3 regions of the Arthrobacter sp. Soil_C_60 genome follow, and region 2 is predicted to be linked to each of the others. Evidence: riboswitches for the same ligand, from Rfam matches in the RefSeq annotation. Region 2 holds a riboswitch; each other region holds the start of a gene.
What was found. A riboswitch is a leader RNA that binds a small molecule or an ion and turns the genes downstream of it on or off. The one in region 2 is predicted to bind cyclic di-AMP.
Positions count from the first base shown of each region.

Region 1: another riboswitch for cyclic di-AMP. It lies ahead of AC3A4M_RS19940 (peptidoglycan DD-metalloendopeptidase family protein); the one in region 2 lies ahead of AC3A4M_RS21575 (C40 family peptidase).
Region 3: another riboswitch for cyclic di-AMP. It lies ahead of AC3A4M_RS05575 (hypothetical protein); the one in region 2 lies ahead of AC3A4M_RS21575 (C40 family peptidase).

Region 1 covers NZ_JBDGKM010000012.1:123,979-130,031, reverse strand. The annotation lists gene AC3A4M_RS19960 (TM0106 family RecB-like putative nuclease) at 1-428, shown strand, start outside; gene AC3A4M_RS19955 (pyridoxamine 5'-phosphate oxidase family protein) at 478-903, shown strand; gene AC3A4M_RS19950 (FMN reductase) at 994-1,617, opposite strand; gene AC3A4M_RS19945 (MBL fold metallo-hydrolase) at 1,800-3,176, shown strand; cyclic di-AMP (ydaO/yuaA leader) riboswitch at 3,485-3,657, shown strand; gene AC3A4M_RS19940 (peptidoglycan DD-metalloendopeptidase family protein) at 3,663-4,496, shown strand; gene AC3A4M_RS19935 (GlcG/HbpS family heme-binding protein) at 4,704-5,105, shown strand; gene fdhA (formaldehyde dehydrogenase, glutathione-independent) at 5,198-6,053, shown strand, end outside.
Region 2 covers NZ_JBDGKM010000016.1:36,884-42,936, reverse strand. The annotation lists gene AC3A4M_RS21580 (MDR family MFS transporter) at 19-1,629, opposite strand; gene AC3A4M_RS21575 (C40 family peptidase) at 1,844-2,728, opposite strand; cyclic di-AMP (ydaO/yuaA leader) riboswitch at 2,733-2,908, opposite strand; gene AC3A4M_RS21570 (hypothetical protein) at 3,109-3,498, shown strand; gene bioD (dethiobiotin synthase) at 3,514-4,296, opposite strand; gene AC3A4M_RS21560 (cytochrome P450 family protein) at 4,293-5,411, opposite strand; gene AC3A4M_RS21555 (aminotransferase class I/II-fold pyridoxal phosphate-dependent enzyme) at 5,408-6,053, opposite strand, start outside.
Region 3 covers NZ_JBDGKM010000002.1:383,203-389,255, reverse strand. The annotation lists gene glmU (bifunctional UDP-N-acetylglucosamine diphosphorylase/glucosamine-1-phosphate N-acetyltransferase GlmU) at 99-1,595, shown strand; gene AC3A4M_RS05585 (ribose-phosphate diphosphokinase) at 1,592-2,572, shown strand; gene AC3A4M_RS05580 (hypothetical protein) at 2,589-2,960, opposite strand; gene AC3A4M_RS05575 (hypothetical protein) at 3,069-3,977, opposite strand; cyclic di-AMP (ydaO/yuaA leader) riboswitch at 3,980-4,153, opposite strand; gene AC3A4M_RS05570 (hypothetical protein) at 4,410-4,955, opposite strand; gene AC3A4M_RS05565 (anthrone oxygenase family protein) at 5,356-5,973, opposite strand.

The DNA.
Region 1 (6,053 bases), on a different contig from region 2:
CCGAGGAAGCCGCTGAAGTTCTACGGCAGGTCCAGCGGCACCTCGATCTGCACTGGACGGACGGCGGCACAACCCGACCGCTGGGTGCGCCGGACATTCTGGTGGTGGCGCCCTATAACGCCCACGTCCAGCTGATCCGGCACCAGCTTGAGTCAGCCGGGCTGGGCGGTGTCCGGGTGGGAACCGTGGACAAGTTCCAGGGCCAGGAGGCTCCGGTGGTGATCGTGTCGACGGCAGTATCGGCACCGTCCGAAGCCCCGCGCGGAATGGAATTCGTACTCAACCGCAACCGAACCAACGTAGCTGTTTCCCGCGGCCAGTGGCGGGCGGTCGTCGTCCGTTCCCGGGAGTTGACCAGCTACCTCCCCAGTAAGCCGGAGGGACTTGAAGAACTGGGCGCCTTCATTGGACTGTGCCTGCCGGACTGAGCCCCACTTGGGGACAGTGATTGCGGACGCAGCGTAGAAGAATGGATGCATGATGTTCCAACACGATGAACCGGTCCTAGAACTCACCGACGAGCAATCTTGGAAACTGCTGGAAAAGACCCAACACGGCCGCATTGTCCTGACCGCTGCCGGGGAGACGGATATCTTCCCCATCAACTACCTCGCCCACGACGGCAAGCTGCTGATGCGCAGCGCACCAGGCACCAAGCTGGCTGAAGTCACGATCAACAAGAACGTCGTATTCGAAACGGATGGAATCACCAGCGATGAGGCATGGAGCGTCGTGATCAAAGGAACAGCACGGGTATTGCAGTCCGGGGATGAAATCGAGGCTGCCGAAAAGCTCGGGCTCAAGTCCTGGATTCCCACGCTCAAGGATTTCTACATTGACCTCAAGCCAGTGCAGCTCAGCGGCCGCCACTTCAATCTAGGTGACCAGCCGGAGCGCTACTGACAGACAGGGCGCCCAGGCGTGATTCGCCCGGGCAACCTGCCGCCGTCGTCAACGTGCCGCACATCGACGGCCTATATCGGCTAGCCGAGGTCAGCGGCCGACGTTGGCGAGGATTTCTTCAAAGCTCATTGACTCGATGCCGCCGCGGCCTTGCTCCTCGGCAGGTACATCCTGGACCAGTGCAACCAGTTCCGCTGCTGCACGGCCTGCCCGGCGCACAATGCCGCCGCCAGCCTCGTCCGCACCACCCCAGTCTTCGGGTGCAGCGAACACCACGGTCTGCGTCGTGCGGGCGCGCAGGTAGCTGAAGAGCGGACGGATGGCATAGTCGAGGGCGAGCGAATGGCGCGCGGTGCCGCCGGTCGCGCCAACGAGTACCGGCTTTCCGGCCAGTGCATCATTGTCAATCACATCGAAGAAGGACTTGAAGAGGCCGCTATAGGAGGCGCTGAAGACCGGTGTGACAGCGATCAGCGCATCCGCCGCGGTGACCGCATCGATCAGCTCCTGGAGTCTGGGCGCGGCATAGCCTGCCACCATGTTGTTGGCGATATCCACGGCGTACTCACGCAACTCGAAGGTCTTCACCGAGGTATCGGCACCCTCTTGCCGGAACCGGTCAACGGTGGATTTTGCCAGCTGATCCGCCAGCAGCCGGCTGGAAGACGGTACGCCCAGCCCTGCGGACAACACCACGATTTTTCGCTCTGACACCGGTTTCTCCTTCATGTCTCTTTGTTCATGCGATTGCATCTATCTTCACAACTGAGAGCGCTGCCGGATTATTCCTGCCGGAGGGACGCTATTCCTGTTGCGCGCACAGAAACGGTGCCACACTGGGATGACCATCATCCGACAAGACCCCCGGCAAGGGCCTTCTCCCGCCAGGAGGACCGGTGATCCTGAAGCAATACCACCTCAGTTCACTATCGCTGAGTTCCTATTTGATCGGGGACGAGACCACCGGAAGTGCCGTTGTCGTGGACCCGCAGCGGGACATCGACCAGTACCTGGACGACGCCTCCCGAAACAACCTCACCATCGTGGGTGTGATCGACACCCACTTCCATGCCGATTTTGTGGCCGGACACCTCGAACTGGCCGCCGCCACCGGAGCGTGGATCGGGCTCGGAGCCCGGGCGGAAGCCGCCTACGACTTCCGCAAACTGCACCATGGGGAAAAGATTTCGCTGGGTGAGGTCGAACTGGAGATCCACGAGACCCCCGGCCACACCTGGGAGTCCATCACTGTGCTGGTCCGCGAGCGCGCAACGGATGAAACGCCGCATGCGGCCCTGACCGGAGACACCCTCTTCATCGGCGATGTGGGCCGGCCTGACCTTGCCGCATCCGTCGGCGCTGATCCCGTGGAATTGGCCCGCGCGCTCTATCACTCGGTGCACAATGACCTGATGAAGCTTGATGGCAGCGTGCGACTGCTTCCCGCGCACACCGCAGGAAGCGCATGCGGGAAGAACCTCTCGGCCGAGCGCGAATCGACGATCGGGCAGCAGCAGGCCGCGAACCCTTCCGTCCAGCCGATGAGCGAGGACGAGTTCGTGGACCTGATCACCAGCGGCCAACCGTCCGCTCCGACATACTTTGCCACCGATGCCAGACTGAACCGCAGCAGGCATCCGGTGATGGCAAGCAGACTGCATCCCGCGGCACTCCCGAAGGATGCGTTGGAACGGGCATTATCTTCAGGGGCACGGATTCTTGATGCGCGGCCGCCGAAACTGTTCGCCGCAGGCCATCTGGCTGGCTCCATCAACGTGGGCATTGACGGGCGCTTTGAGGAAACGGCGGGCATGTTCTTCGATCACCGCGACGTGATCGTCATTGTGGCCGAGCCGGGCAAGGAAACCGAAGTCCAACTAGGTCTTGCCCGAATTGGTTGCGACAGAGTGGTCGGTTTCATCCCGAATCTTCCCGACCTGCTCGCGGCGCAGCCTCAGCTGGCAGGCAGCACGGACCGGGTCCAGGCGGATGCACTGGACAGCGCCCTGGCCGACCCGGAAACGGTGGTGCTCGATGTCCGCAATGCCGGGGAGCGGGAGGACGGCGCCATTGCCGGAACCCAGCACATTCCGCTGGCCGAACTGCCGCTACGCTACGACGAGCTGCCGGCAGACAAGCGCATCGTGGTGCACTGCGCCAGCGGCTGGCGCTCCAGCGTTGCCGCGAGCGCACTGAAGGCGCTCGGCTATACCGATGTCGCCGATGTTGCGGGCGGCTATAACGCCTGGGCCAAGCAGCACCAGGCTGCCTAATTCACGGAGCGCTCCTTCCAGCGAGCGGCAACGTGCGTCCGCAAGACAGTGCAGCGACGCCACGCGCCCGGCTAGACACCACGGCCGTAACAGGAGGAACAACACCTTCAACCCGGCTGAAGCTTCAGCGCTGCTCGTGCTGGACGCCGTGCAATCGACCCATCTTTTACACCACCGGAGCTTCGTGTGTCTACAAACACACATAACGGATTTGTAACAAGACACGCCGACACGATACTTTTTAAAGGCATTCTTACGCAACCAATGGTAAGAGCCTGATCCGTACGCCTAGCCCTGTCAGCGGATCAGTCAATTCAATTCTTCCCAGACAGGGGCGGAGGAACCACACACGGCGCTTGGGGGCGCCTTGGGGTGAAGTTCTGTCAGCAACATCGAAGGCACATTGTTTGCCGCTGACCGAACCGAGTGAACTCTCTCTCGAATCCGACAGCTAACTTCGCAGGCGCATATGAGAGGACTTCCCCTTTGCAGACCAATAAGCCTGTGCGCGGCCGCCGTCGCGCCGAAGATACTTCCCTGCTGACCGCCGTGCGGAACCAAGACGGCGAAGGCCGTCGCCGCGCCTCGAAGCGCCGCTTTTCCAGCACCTCCCAGAAGGCCGGCTTGGCCTTGGCTGCCACCGGCATCATTGCCTTGGCCGCTGTTCCCACTGCCCAGGCGGTCTCCGGTCACGAAGACCTGAGCACCGTCAGCGCCGCCAGCACGTCTTCGGCCCCGGTGACTGCAGCACAGGACAGCGAGATGAAGTTCGAGCGGATCGAAGTGACCAGCAAGGCCGCTCCAGAGCAGAAGGCTGAGCCGAAGACCGAGGTTAAGGCCGCCTCCGTCGAGAAGGCCGATGATGCCAAGGACAAGCCGAAGGCCGAGCCGAAAAAGGAGTCCAAGCCTGCTCCCAAGGAGACCGCCGCCAGCGGTCTGGCTTCCCCCGTAGCCGACCTGAATCAGTCCTCGGGCTTCGGCTACCGGATCAACCCTGTCACAGGGGCAGCCGGCGAGTTCCATAACGGCTCCGATTACGCCCTCGCCTGCGGTACCGACGTCAAGGCTGCCGGAGCCGGCAAGGTCGTCGAAGCTTCCTCCAGCGCCGTGGGCTACGGCAACCGCATCGTCATTGAGCACGGCGATGGCATGAAGACCACTTACAACCACCTGCAGAGCATCGGCGTCAGCCAGGGCCAGAAGGTCTCGAGCGGCGATTCGATCGCCGATCTGGGCACCACCGGCAATTCCACCGGCTGCCACCTGCACTTCGAGGTCGTCGTCAACGGCGAGGAAGTAGACCCGGCCAAATACCTCTAGCCCCACCATCCGCCTCGGCGGATTTACGGCCAGACCCGAACGGGGCTGTGCGGCATGAGCCGCGCGGCCCCGTTTTTTGTCCCTAGTCACCACTGGGCAAGAGGACTAGCGTGGGGCGTACCCGCCGCATCCATACACTGGCGCAGAGCCGCGCCGGTGCCGAGTCGAGCCGTGCCATGCCGGCGGAACCAGCGCTAGGAGACAAGAATGAACACCCTTACCCTTGCAGATGCCCGGAGCATCATCGCGGCCGCCGAAGCCCGCGCAGAAGAAATTGGCCAGCCGATGAACATCGCCGTGGTCGACGCCGGTGGCAACCTCATCTCCCACGTGCGGATGGACGGCGCCTGGCTGGGCAGCATCGACATCTCCATCAACAAGGCCTTCACCTCCCGCGCCTTCGACATCCAGACCAAGGACCTGGGCGACAACTCGCAGCCGGGCAACCAGTTCTACGGCATCCATGCCAGCAACAACGGCCGGATCATGATTTTCGCTGGCGGCGTGCCGCTCAGCCGAGACGGCCAGGTAGTCGGCGCGATTGGCGTCAGCGGCGGCAGCGGTGAGCAGGATCAGACCGTCGCGGAAGCAGGCGCCGGAGCACTCTGACGACTACGTCCGAAGTACCTATAGCCATAGTGAGTGAAGTCCGCTAGCGTGATGACTATCACCGTGCGGTCCAGAATAAGGAGTCATGCCCCGTGTCAGGAAACAGAGCCGTTGCCTATAAAGGACCAGGGAAAGTCGAGGTCATCGACACCGACTACCCCACCTTCGATCTTAAGGACGCCCCGGGGATCAACCCGGCCAACATCGGCCGCAAGGTCCCCCACGGCGTCATTCTGCGAACAGTCACCACCAACATCTGCGGCTCGGACCAGCACATGGTCCGCGGCCGCACCACCGCCCCGACCGACCTGGTACTCGGACACGAAATCACCGGCGAAGTCATCGAATGCGGACCCGACGTCGAATTCATCAAGACCGGCGACATCGTCTCGGTCCCGTTCAACATTTCCTGCGGCCGCTGCCGCAACTGCAAGGAACGCAAAACCGGCATCTGCCTCAACGTAAACCCCGACCGCCCCGGCAGCGCCTACGGCTACGTGGACATGGGCGGCTGGGTCGGCGGCCAGGCCGAATACGTCATGGTGCCCTACGCGGACTGGAACCTGCTGAAGTTCCCGGACCGCGACCAGGCCCTGGAGAAAATCATGGACCTGACCATGCTCTCCGACATCCTGCCCACCGGCTTCCACGGCGCCGTCACCGCCGGCGTCGAAGTCGGCTCCACCGTGTACGTGGCCGGTGCCGGCCCGGTCGGCCTCGCTGCCGCAGCCGGCGCACAACTACTCGGCGCCGCCGTCGTAATCGTGGGCGACCTCAACGAGCAGCGCCTCGCGCAGGCACGCAGCTTCGGCTGCGAAACCGTGGACGTGTCCCAGGGCGACCCGAAGGACCAGATCGAGCAGCTCCTCGGTGTGCCCGAAGTGGACTGCGGCATCGACGCCGTGGGCTTCGAAGCCCGCGGCCACGGCAAGGACGCCTCGCACGAGG
Region 2 (6,053 bases):
GAGCCTACGGAGCAGACCTCAGCGGCCGTCGGCCAACGCGCCCGCGGACTCCGCCGGTGACTCGGTTTGGCTGTGCGGCGTCCGGCTGTCCGTTGCCTGATGATCCGCTGCCACATGGTCCTCGGCCTGGTTGTCCGCGGGCTTGCGGACGAAGAAGGCTGCCGCCACGGCGAAGACGGAGATGATCGCGCCGGCCAGGAACGCGGCACGCACTCCGCCGGCCACCGCCACGGTACCCGCCGCACCGTCTGCGGCCAGGGCGGCGGACTGGATGGACATCACGGTCACGAACAAGGCGGTCCCGACGGCACCCGCCACTTGCTGGACCGTGCCGATGATTGCGCTGCCGTGCGAGTACAGTTCCGGCTTCACCGCGCCCAGTCCCGCGGTGAACAGCGGGGTGAAGAGCAGGGCCAGGCCGATGCTCAGGACGATGTGCGCGGCCAGCAGCGTGAACGGGGAGGTGTTTTCGGTGAGCGTGGACAGGAACCACAGCACCGCGCTGACCAGCAGGGTTCCCGGCACCAGCAGGACGGTCGGCCCGAACTTGTCGTAAAGCCGGCCCACAAACGGCGCCAGCAGACCCATGAGGAGGCCGCCGGGCAGCAGCATCAGGCCGATCTGGAACGGTTCGAGCGCAAGCACCTGCTGCATATAGATCGGGAGCAGGATGATGGTGCCGAACAGGGCGGCCATGCTGATGACCATCAGGCTCACGGTGACCGAGAAGGTGCTGGAGCGGAAGGTGCGCAGATCCAGCAGCGCGCGGTCCCGCCGCTGGAGCCTCAGCTGGCGCAGGATGAAGGCTGACAGGGCCACGAGCCCCACGGTGAAGGAGATCCACATCGGCACGGCGGAAACAGCCTGGCCGGCCTCGCCGGAGCCCTGGCCGACCAGGCTCAAGCCATAGATCAGGCCGCCGAAGCCGAACGCGGAGAGCACCACGGAGAACAGGTCCAGCGGCACAGGCCTCGGTTCGGTGACGTTGTCCACCCGCCGGTTGCCGATGATCAGCATGGCGACGGCGATCGGCAGCACCAGCCAGAACATCCACCGCCAGGACAGGGCGTTGAGGATGATGCCGGAGATGGTCGGTCCGATGGCCGGCGCGACGGAGATGACAATCGAGACGTTGCCCATGGTCTTGCCGCGCTCGGCCGGAGCCACCAGGGTCATCAGGGTGGTCATCAGCAGCGGCATCATGATGGCGGTGCCGGTGGCTTGGACAATCCGGCCCAGCAGCAGAAGTTCGAATCCGGGCGCCATAGCGGCGATCAGCGTGCCGGCGGAGAAGAGCGACATGGCCGCGGTGAAGACCGGCCGGGTGTTGAAGCGCTGCAGGAGGAAGCCGGTGATCGGAATGACCACCGCCATGGTCAGCATGAACGCCGTGGTCAGCCATTGGGCGGCGCGCGCGGTGATGCCGAGGTCGTCCATCAGCTCGGTCAGGGCGACGCTCATGATCGTCTCGTTGAGGATGACCACAAACGAGGCGGCCAGCAGCAACCGGATGACCCTGTTGTTCCGGCGCCTATGGTCGGCGCCGTCGCTTCCCGGTCCGGATACTGGCGCCGCGCCGGAATTTACGACGGCGGGTTCGGCCGGGGACTGTTGGCTCACGGAAGGTATCCTCAATGGTTTTGGGGGGAAGTGGTGCCTGCGCGAGGCGCCGACAGCAAGACTAACCAGCATAGTGGAAGCAGTATTCCCGCGGGCCCCAAAAAGGGGTAGGCCCCACATAAGATGGCCCACTTAACGCGGTATGCACCGCCGGAAAGTCCGACGGTGCATACCTATATAGGAGCATGCCTACATATAGTGTGCCGCTGTGCGGCCGCAGGGCTTACTTGGTGAAGTAGCCGTCTACGGGCATCCAGCTGGTGGGGTGCACCTTGGTGCCCTCGCCCGGGTTCAGGGCGCTGATCATCTGGCCGTCGCCGAGGTAGATGCCGATGTGGCTTCCACCGTTCTGGAGAACCAGGTCGCCCGGCTTCGGGTTGCTGGTCGGGGTCAGTGCACCGGCCTGTGCGGTGGTGACGCGGGGCAGGTCGATGCCGTGCTGGGCGTAGACCCACTGCACGAAGCCGGAGCAGTCCCAGCCGCTGGTCGAGGTGCCGCCCCAGACGTACGGGGTGCCGATCATGGACTTGGCGGTGGCGACGATGCCCGAGGTGCTGGCCGTGCTGACGGAAGCGGGCTCGATGTTGGCGCTTGCAGCGGCAACGGTGAAGTCTTCTTCCTGCGGCGCGGCCTGGGTCGCCGGTGCCTCGACCGGAGCAGCATGCGCAGCGTGGTCGGCCGGAGCCTGTGCGGCGCCGGCGAGCTGGATGACGTCGCCCGGGTAGATGACCGATTCCCAGCCGAGGCCGTTGGCGGCGAAGACGTCGTTCAGCTCAATGCCGTGCTGCGCGGCAATGTTGCCGAGGGTGTCGCCAGCCTTGACGGTGTGGGTTGCAGCGTCCTCCGAGGAGGCCGGTGCGGGCGCCGGGGCTGCGGCCGGAGCGGCAACAGTCTCAGCCTGGGCCGATGCGGCGAAGTCGCTGGAGGATACGTCCGATGCTGCGTTGGCAGGCAGGCCGGCACCGAGCATCAGGCCACCGGCAGCGGTGACAACTGCGGCACTGCGGCCAACGGTACCTGCGTGGGACGATACGGCCTTCGAAACTCCGCTGAACGGGTTGCTGTGGACCGGGGTGGCACGATGGCGTGCGGAATTGATCTTGAACAAGGTTGTAGCCTCTCCCAATGCCTGCGAGGTAAGCTGTCGGGTTCGGATGGGAGTCACCCGGCCGCGTTCCACCTCGGAAAATCGCTCCGTGGTGAACTGCGGCTTAACCCCAAGGGCTCTGGAGGGAGCCCGGTAAACGTGGGTCCCCCGCCTCTGCCATCTGTCTAGCGAACGGACTCGGAACGGTGGCAGAGTTAGGCAAAGCCATTCCGAGGGGGCCGGCCCAGGAAGCGCCGACGTGGTTGCCACCCTACATAACGGATTGATAACTCCGCAAAACGGACACGCCGCCAATGGCAGGTTTCGGGGTGGTTTAGTGCTAGTGGACGGCCGGTGGATTGCGTTCGGGTGGTGGTGCCGTTCCGTAGTAATCTTGCCGGATGATCCGTCGAAGCTTTGCCCTCGTTTTTGTAATGTTTGCCCTGCTCATCACGGGGTGCAGCCAAGTTGAGCAGGCCGCCACTGATGCGGCCAATGACGCCGTTTCCGGCGCCAAGGATGCTGCCAGTCAGGCCGCCTCTGATGCTGTGTCAGGAATCACATCGGCGGCCGTCGACGAAGTGCTCCAGCAGGTCTGCAAACCTGTGGCAGACGGCACGATCAGCGCAGGGGAGAAGCAACTGCTTTCCGGCCTCGTCGATGCCGCTGAACAGGCCGGCGTGCCAGCCGAAATTACGACGCCGATGGGTGACATTGCGCAGTCCGGAGACCAGGTGCCGGCCGAGTCTGTAAGCGCCCTGCAGGACGCCTGCGCCAACGCCACCAGCTAGCGCCAACGCCGGCTGCTAGCGCTGGCGCAGTCGGAACCACTCCCGTGCGCCGGCCTGGAACCTGGTTGGGTGAAGGCCTGCGGCGTCCTGCGGAATGGCGCCGAGGAACGGCACGTCCAGATTCTGCAGGTACCGCAGGTTGTCCTCTTCCACCGCGTTTGGTTCCGCCGGCCAGGAGCCGACAACCAGTCCGGCGGCTGTGAGGTTGCGGACTTTGATGGCCTCGAGCGTAAGCAGGGTGTGGTTCAGCGTGCCCAGTCCGCTGCGGCAGACAACGACGACGCCGGCACTGCAGCCGCCGGAGCTGCGGCCGTCGGCACTGCTGGCACCGGCACTGCCGAAACTGGAGTTCTCCACCCGGGCCGCGAGGTCTGCGAGGGTCCTGCCCTCGCCATCGAGTTCCACCAGGAGCCCACCGGCGCCTTCCACCAGGACATGGTCCGATCCCGCAGCGAGCTTCCCGATGTGCCGGACGTGGTCCGCGAGGGGAGGCAGTGCGGCGTCTTGCCGCGCGGCAGCTGCCGCCGGGGCCATCGGCTCGAGCAGCCGGATGCCTTCGGACACCGCGGTCACGCCGGAGAGGCGGCGCACTTCGTCCGCGTCGCCCGGTTCACCGTCGGCAACCCCGGTCTGCGCCGGCTTGTAGACCGAAACCGTGCCCGGTAAAGCGGTGGCGAGCGCCGCCGTCGTTATCGTCTTGCCGACCCCGGTGTCGGTGCCGGTGACGAAGATGACCCGCGGCAGTTCGGTGGGACTGGCCGGACCGGCCAGGCTGGCCAGGGCGGAATCCTCGGTCACTGTTCCTCCTGTTCCACCGTTACGGTGAGCGGGGTTTGGAAGGACAGCAGGCGCAACCAGTCCGGCTCCGGCCCGGTGAGCCGTACCGCCGGCAGTGCCCGGGCCGTCTCCCCAAGCACCAGCACGGTTTCGAGCTCGGCCAGTTTGGCGCCCAGGCAGCGGTGCAGGCCGTGCCCGAACGCCAGCGAATAGGCGGTTCCGCCGGTGTCCGGGGGATGGTTGCCGCTGAGCTCGAGCAGGATTTCCGCGCCGGCGGGCAGCTCGGTGCCGCCCAGTCGCGTATCGCGGGGGACGGCCCGCCGCCAGGTATGCACGGAGGATTCGGTGGCCAGCACCTGCCGCACGAAGGACGCGGCTCCGGTGGTAGCCGCAGGGGCGACTCCGTTCCCGGTCTCGGCTCCGGCCCCTGCCCCGGTGCCGGCCGCGAGCTGATGCCAGCGTCCCGGTTCCTGCAAGGCGCGGTAGAAGGACGTCCCGATCAGCTGCGCGGTGGTTTCCTGCCCCGCGATGACCAGGAAATAGCCCAGCGAGCAGATTTCCGACGGCGTGAGCCCGGCGGCGTCGAGCACGCCGAAGAGTGACGCGGTGCCGCGGCTGGCGGCCACTTCGCCGCGCAACCAGCCGTAGAACTCCGCGGCGCTCTCCGCCAGGACCGGCTGGCGGTCCTCGGCCGGCCAGCCCCAGAACAGCTCGAGCGAGTCCCGGCTCCAGCGTTTGAGGATGTCCAGGTCAGGGCATGGGATACCGGTCAGCTCCGCCATGATGACCGGCGGAATGTGCTTGGCCACCGCGTCGGCCAGATCTACCGGCCCGTGATGCAGCAGCTCGGCGGTCGCAGCGGTGCGTACCCGGGTCAACTCCCGCACCTGCGGCCCGATAGCAGCCACTTTCGCGGGGGTGAAAAAACCCGCCACCAGTTTGCGGACGTGGCGGTGCTTGGCGCCGGTAGCCGACGCCAGCACCGGCGGCAGGGCAAAGCGGGCGCGGCTGAGGATGCGCAGGGCGGCCGGGGCCAGGGGCACCACGGAGGTCAGCGCGTTCGTCGGCAGGAAATCCTCGGTCCGGCGCATCACCTCGCGCACCTCCGCCGGATCCGAAACCACGTGGAAGCTCATCGCGCTGCCATCCTTGCAGCGTCCAATCCGTCTGCCTTTTCTGACACCATTCCTGGCTCCAATCCGGCCACCATGCCGGAGACCAACCCGGCGGCCTGCCGCACCTGTTCCGGCGCCAGATCCCCGCGGGCCGTCAGCCGCAGCCGCGAGATGCCGTCCGGCACGCTCGGCGGCCGGAAGCATCCGACCAGGACCCCGGCATCCTCGAGTCGGACGGCGAGTTGAGCGGCGTCTTCCGGCCGGCCCGCGGGAACGGACTGCACGGCGCCGGCTGCCTGCTCGATTCCGCACACCTGCGCAATGATGGCCGCATTGCCGAGCAGGGCCCGCGCCAGCGAAGGTTCGGCGGCGATGATCCGGCAGGCTTCAGCCGCGGCGGCGGCTGCGGCCGGGGCCAGCCCGGTATCGAAAATGAAGCTGCGGGCAGTGTTGACCAGGTGCGCGCGCAGGGCGGCCGGACCGAGTACCGCGCCGCCTTGGGCACCGAGCGCCTTGGACAAGGTCACCGTGAGCACCACATGCTCCGCGCCCGCCAGGCCGGCCGCGTGGACGGCCCCCCGTCCGCCGCCGGCGACGCCGATTCCGTGCGCCTCGTCCACCACCAGCAGGGCGTCGTGTCTGGCGCAGATGCGCGCGGTTTCC
Region 3 (6,053 bases), on a different contig from region 2:
AGGACCCTCTGGTAAACGGAGCAAGTCCCGGCAAGTAGCATGGCGTTAACCCTTGCTTAGCATTGACACGGATTCAGTCCGGGTAGGAGTGCCACTTCGTGAGCCCCCAAGACAACAGTCCAGACAACGCAGTACCGGTGATCCAGCCGGCCGCAGTCATCGTTCTCGCCGCAGGCGCGGGCACCCGGATGAAGTCGCAGAAACCGAAGATCCTCCACGAAATCGGCGGGATTTCCATGGTCGGCCACGCGCTGGCCGCAGCCCGGGGCCTCGAGCCCAAGGTGCTGGCCGCCGTCGTACGCCATGAGCGCGACCGCGTGGCCGCCCATATCCAGGAGCTGGATCCGGACGCGCTGATCGTGGACCAGGACGAGATTCCTGGCACCGGCCGCGCGGTGGAAGCCGCGCTCGAAGCCCTCCCGGCGGACCTCGAGGGCACGGTTGTGGTGACCTACGGTGATGTTCCGTTGCTCACAACCGCCCTGCTGCAGGAGCTGGTCCGGACCCACACCGGGGACGGCAATGCGGTGACCGTGCTGACCGCGGTGCTCGACGACGCCGCCGGCTACGGACGGATTGTGCGCACCGCGGACGGCACCGTGCAGGGCATCGTGGAGCACAAGGATGCCAGCGATGCGCAGCGCGAAATCCGCGAGATCAACTCCGGCATCTACGCGTTCGACGCGAAGGTCCTGCGCGATGCGCTCAAGGAGATCACCACGGACAACGCACAGGGCGAGAAATACCTTACGGACGTGCTCGGCCTGGCTAACGACGGCGGGGGCAGAGTGGCCGCGGTGGTCACCACCGACCGCTGGCAGGTTGAGGGCGCGAACGACCGCGTCCAGCTGGCGCAGCTCGGCGCGGAGCACAACAAGCGCGTGCTCGAAGCCGCCATGCGTTCGGGCGTGAGCATCGTCGATCCGGGCACCACCTGGATCGATTCCACTGTCACGTTCGGCACGGACGTCACGCTGCTGCCCGGCACTCAACTGCACGGCAGCACGCACGTGGCGAGTGACGCCGTCGTTGGTCCCGATTGCACCCTCACAAACGTCACGGTGGGCGAGGGTGCCAAGGTCATCCGCACGCACGGTTCGGACAGCCGGATCGGCCCGAAGGCGACGGTGGGTCCGTTCACCTACCTTCGCCCGGGCACGCAGCTGGGGGAGAAGGGCAAGATCGGCGCCTTCTACGAGACCAAGAACGTCATCATCGGCAAGGGCTCGAAACTGAGCCACCTCGGTTACGCCGGGGATGCCGAGATCGGCGAGAACTCGAACATTGGCTGCGGCAACATCACCGCCAATTACGACGGCGTGGCCAAGCACCGTACGATCATCGGCTCCGAGGTCCGCACCGGATCGAACACCGTCTTCGTTGCACCCGTTCAGGTGGGCGACGGCGCGTATTCGGGCGCGGGCGCGGTGATCCGCAAGGACGTTCCGGCCGGCGCACTGGCGCTGAACGTCGCGGCCCAGCGCAACATCGAAGGCTGGGTCCAGCAGAACCGGGCCGGCACTTCAGCCGCAAAGGCGGCCGACGCCGCTGCTTCTTCCCAAACCCCCACCAATGCAGAAAGTGACCATTCATGACCGGAATTAAGGCCCAGGGCGAAAAGAGGCTGGTCCTTGCCTCAGGCAGGGCACACCCGGAACTCGCCAAAGAGATCGCCAAAGAGCTCGAGATCGATCTGCTTCCCACCAGCGCGTACGACTTCGCCAACGGCGAGATCTACGTCCGCTTCGAGGAAAGCGTCCGCGGCACCGACGCCTTTGTGATCCAGGCACACCCGGCCCCGATCAACGAATGGCTCATGGAACACCTGATCATGGTGGACACGCTCAAGCGGGCCTCCGCCAAGCGCATCACCGTGATTGCCCCGTTCTACCCGTACGCCCGGCAGGACAAGAAGCACCGCGGCCGCGAGCCGATCTCGGCCCGCCTGGTGGCGGACATGTACAAGACCGCCGGTGCCGACCGCCTCATCTCGGTGGACCTGCACACCGCGCAGATCCAGGGCTTCTTCGACGGCCCGGTCGACCACCTGATGGCCATCCCGCTGCTGGCCGAGTACGTCCGCACCCGCGTGGACCTGGACAACGTTACCGTGGTGTCCCCGGACACCGGCCGCGTCCGCGTGGCCGAGCAGTGGGCCGAGCGCCTCGGCGGCGCCCCGCTGGCCTTCGTGCACAAGTCCCGCGACGTCAACGTGCCCAACCAGGCCGTGGCCAAGACGGTTGTCGGCCAGGTTGAAGGCCGCGAATGCGTGCTGATCGACGACATGATCGATACCGGCGGAACCATCGCCGGCGCCGTCCAGGTGCTCAAGAACGCCGGCGCCAAGGACGTCATCATCGCCTCCACCCACGCCGTGTTCTCGGACCCGGCGGCCCGCCGCCTGGCCGAGTCCGGCGCGCGCGAAGTGGTGGTCACCAACACGCTGCCCATCACCGCGGACAAGCAGTTCCCGCAGCTGACCGTGCTGTCCATCGCGCCGCTGATCGCCCGTGCCATCAGCGAAGTGTTTGAGGACGGCTCCGTCACCAGCCTCTTCGACGGCAAGGCCTAAGTCTTAGTCCTGGCTATCAGCGCGGCGTCGGCCGGTCTCCTTCAGACCTGGCCGGCGCCGCGTCGTCGTTAGCTGCCGTCCTCTCGCCCAGCGACGTCTTGCGCAAGGGATCGGTCCGCCGCTGCACGGCCGAGGCCCACACCCACGTTGTCCGCCGGACGCCGGCGTCCTCCCAGGTCACCTGCACGGCCCGCGACGTCCAGCCGAATGCCTCGCCCTGGACCAGTTCGGCGGCACCGGGAAAACGGATCCACGCCCACACCGGCACACCCGGGACTACCCGGGTCACGTTGTGGTGCTCGAGATCCAGTTCCTCGGCGGTCAGCGAGACGGGTTCCGCACGCTTCGCATAACGGGCTGCCATCCGCGCCGCAGCATCCCGGTCCATATTTAAAAGTAGAACATATCTTCGATGGAAGTGACAAAGAGAGGGTGACGGAACGCTGGTTCCGCCACCCTCTTTCTGCAGCCCGGCCCGGAAGGAGCCGGATGGGGCCTACCGGCTGCTGCCGCCGTCTTTGTCTTCGCCCAACAGGGAGAGGGGGAGGCCCAAGTCCACATCAACGTCAGCGCGGACGCGGAACCGGCGATGCTTCTCCCCCTCCGCATCCCGGGTGGTGTCGGCGGTAGGCGACGCGTCCGGCGAAGGCCGTTCCTCCGGATCGACAGCTTCGCTGGTCGGAGCCGGTTCGACGGGCGCCGCTGAGTGGCTGCGTACGCTTGATCTTGTAGGTTCGGGCTCTTCAGGCACAGCTCGCGCGCTTTGCTTGGCCGGAGGGCTCGTAGCCGGGGTTGTCGGTACTGCGGCGTCGGCGGTGGGCGAGGCTGTCGGCTTAGCTGCCTCCGTAGCGGCCGCAGTGGCCTTTTCTGCCGTATCCGTGGCAGCCGCAGTCGCGCCAGCAACCTTGTCTTTGGCGGTACCAGTTGCTTCTCCGACGGCGCCGGCAAGCGGCGCGGCAGCCTCTCCGGTGGAAACACTGGCAGACTCAGTGGTCATCGGAGCGGGGCGCTCGCTAACGTCCTCTGCAGGAGTCGGCTGGGCCGCAGCACTCGGAGTGACCTTTGTTTCCTTCTGCGCGGCCGCCGTGCTGTCTGTTGTAGGCCGGCTGAACGTCGGTTCAGCTTCATTGGACGGGGCTGAAATGGGCCAAGCTTTTACCGATGTCTGCAGTTGGGGGCGGCCAGCGCTGGCTTCCTGGGATCCAGTCTGATCCAAGGGCAGGGCAGCCGCAGCAGCCACCGTGGCAACTACGGCCAGCCCGGTGAGTGCCCCGACGCTTCGGAGCGAGACGGCGGATGGGGCTTGGTCCTTGGTGCGGCGGCGGCCTCGGACCAGGCTGGTGACACCATGCGACGAGACAGTGGGGCCGGCGCGCCGGCGTCCACGGGCAGAAGGGTTCTTCACGGGATTCCTCTCTACACGCCTGCGAAGTTAGCTGTCGGATTCGAGACGGAGCATCTCGGCGCGACCGGGACCGCAGCAGAACGCCGCGGACAACCTGCCGCACTTCACCCCAAGACGCCGCTGGCGCCACTTTTGGTTCCTCCACCTCTGCCAGTGAAATTGAACGGACAGGTACGCTGGCAGAGCTCGGCGTGCGGACCCGGCCACAACCCTTGCCTAGGGCCATGGCGCGATTAAACGTATCGGGCGCGCTGAACCGTTACAAACTCGTGACTTGTGTTTGTGGTCACGCGCTTTTCAGGCGGCCTGGGCCGTGCGAGCCCATATGCATGCTGACCTGCGCATATGCCGTTGGAGCACGAAATTCGAGCTGCGGAGCCCTCGTCAGTCGATTCGCCTTCGGCCGGATGTGGAGATTGCGACGACGTCGTGCTATCGGGTGGCTTCGAAGGCAGCGATGAACCGGCCGGCGCGTTCCCGAGCGTATTGCCCGAACGGACGGACCAGGACGGGGGAATGGGGCATGTCCGGCTCTGTGGTCCGGATGTACAGATCGGAGGTTTCGGGGCGCATGAGAAACAACGTCGCGTGCGACACTTCGGGTGAGTCCTGGGGCCAGGCGAAGGCAGTACGATCTTTGATCGCTTCCGTGATGATGGCGTCCTGTTCCTGGTCTGCCAGGAGCAGGCGTCCGCTCCGAGTGATGTTGAGGTATACCGGGCCGCGGGGAGAGTAGGTCCAGGAGGTTCGGCCGAGTAGGCCGCGCGTTTTGCGGAACTTTGCGTCAGCTACCGGGAAGGAGCCATCAGGCATCGCGTCTAGGATTCCGGCCTTGGCGTAGCCGCCAATAATCCAAGCGCCGAGATCGCGGAACAAGGGCTCCAACAATGCCAGGCGCCGCCCCAGCTCCTGATGCGCTTCGGGGGAACCGTTCACGGTGTAATCTTTCTTGTTCCTGCCGCCGTTGCCCATAGCCAAGGCGGATACCCTAATTTGATCTTGCGCACGGCGTTGGGCTGGTGAATTCGGACGTTCCAGCGCTCTTCGTGCATCTGGAACGTACGTTCGGAACGCAGTGTACTCCAGTAACATGAACTGGGGCCTCCACCCGCGATCCAGTGATGCGAGACGGTTAAGCCGATGGAAACCGATCGGGAAGCCGTTTCGGGTCCGATGGCGGCGTCGTCGTTGGGGACGGCCGGACAACCGGCCGAGGTGGCAACTCCTGTAAGCCGCGGCCGCAGCGCGAAATGGCTCGGAGCGGGTTGGCATGGTGGCCTGACTTCAGGCCATTCGCATATCCGGAACAAAGCACGACGGCGCACCACTGGTGCCCGGCAGCGGTGCGCTCGACCTGCCAGATCGCGGACCACGTGGATCAGCTGAGGATGAGGAGGACCGCGCCCACCGCGGAAAGGACGGCCCGGGCGAGATTGGCGCGGCTCCAAGGCCGCTCGAACTTAGCCCAACCAATTTCCGACCGCGCCAGCCGCCCATTGAGGGGAACGTTGACTGCCATCGTTGCCAGCCATCCCGCCAGATAGCATCCCGCGCCAAGTGTAGAGGTAAGCCAGCCTGCGGCAGAGGGGCCCGAGATCTGCTGGACAACTGTTCCGGCACACAAGAGAGCGGTGCCAAAGAACAACGCCATGAATGGTGCCCGAACCGCCTGTTCATTGATCGAGATCATCGCTGCCTCGGCTTCAGGCGCGGGCCTGCGTCGCAGCGCCGGCATGACAGTGAAGGAAAACGCAACGTAAAATCCGCCCACGATCGCAGAACCGATCCCGGCGATCACTCCAAGTGTCACCCAATTCTCCCCACTGTCATGTGAGAACCATAGCGGCAGGTGGTTGCCGCCGGTTGAACTGAATCTGTCTGCAACGAGACTGCAGGCAGCGGCAACGGCAGCGGCAACCGGTTTGAGTGGGAGGGGCACGCAAGAAATAGCGTTGTCCAAACACAAGGCAGTCATGCATTCCGCATTTCCCGGCATGCCACAATTCCAAGATGAATCTTTTCACCAACCTCTGGCGTGTCGTTGCGTCCGAACTTAGGCTGAATTAGTCATCCCAG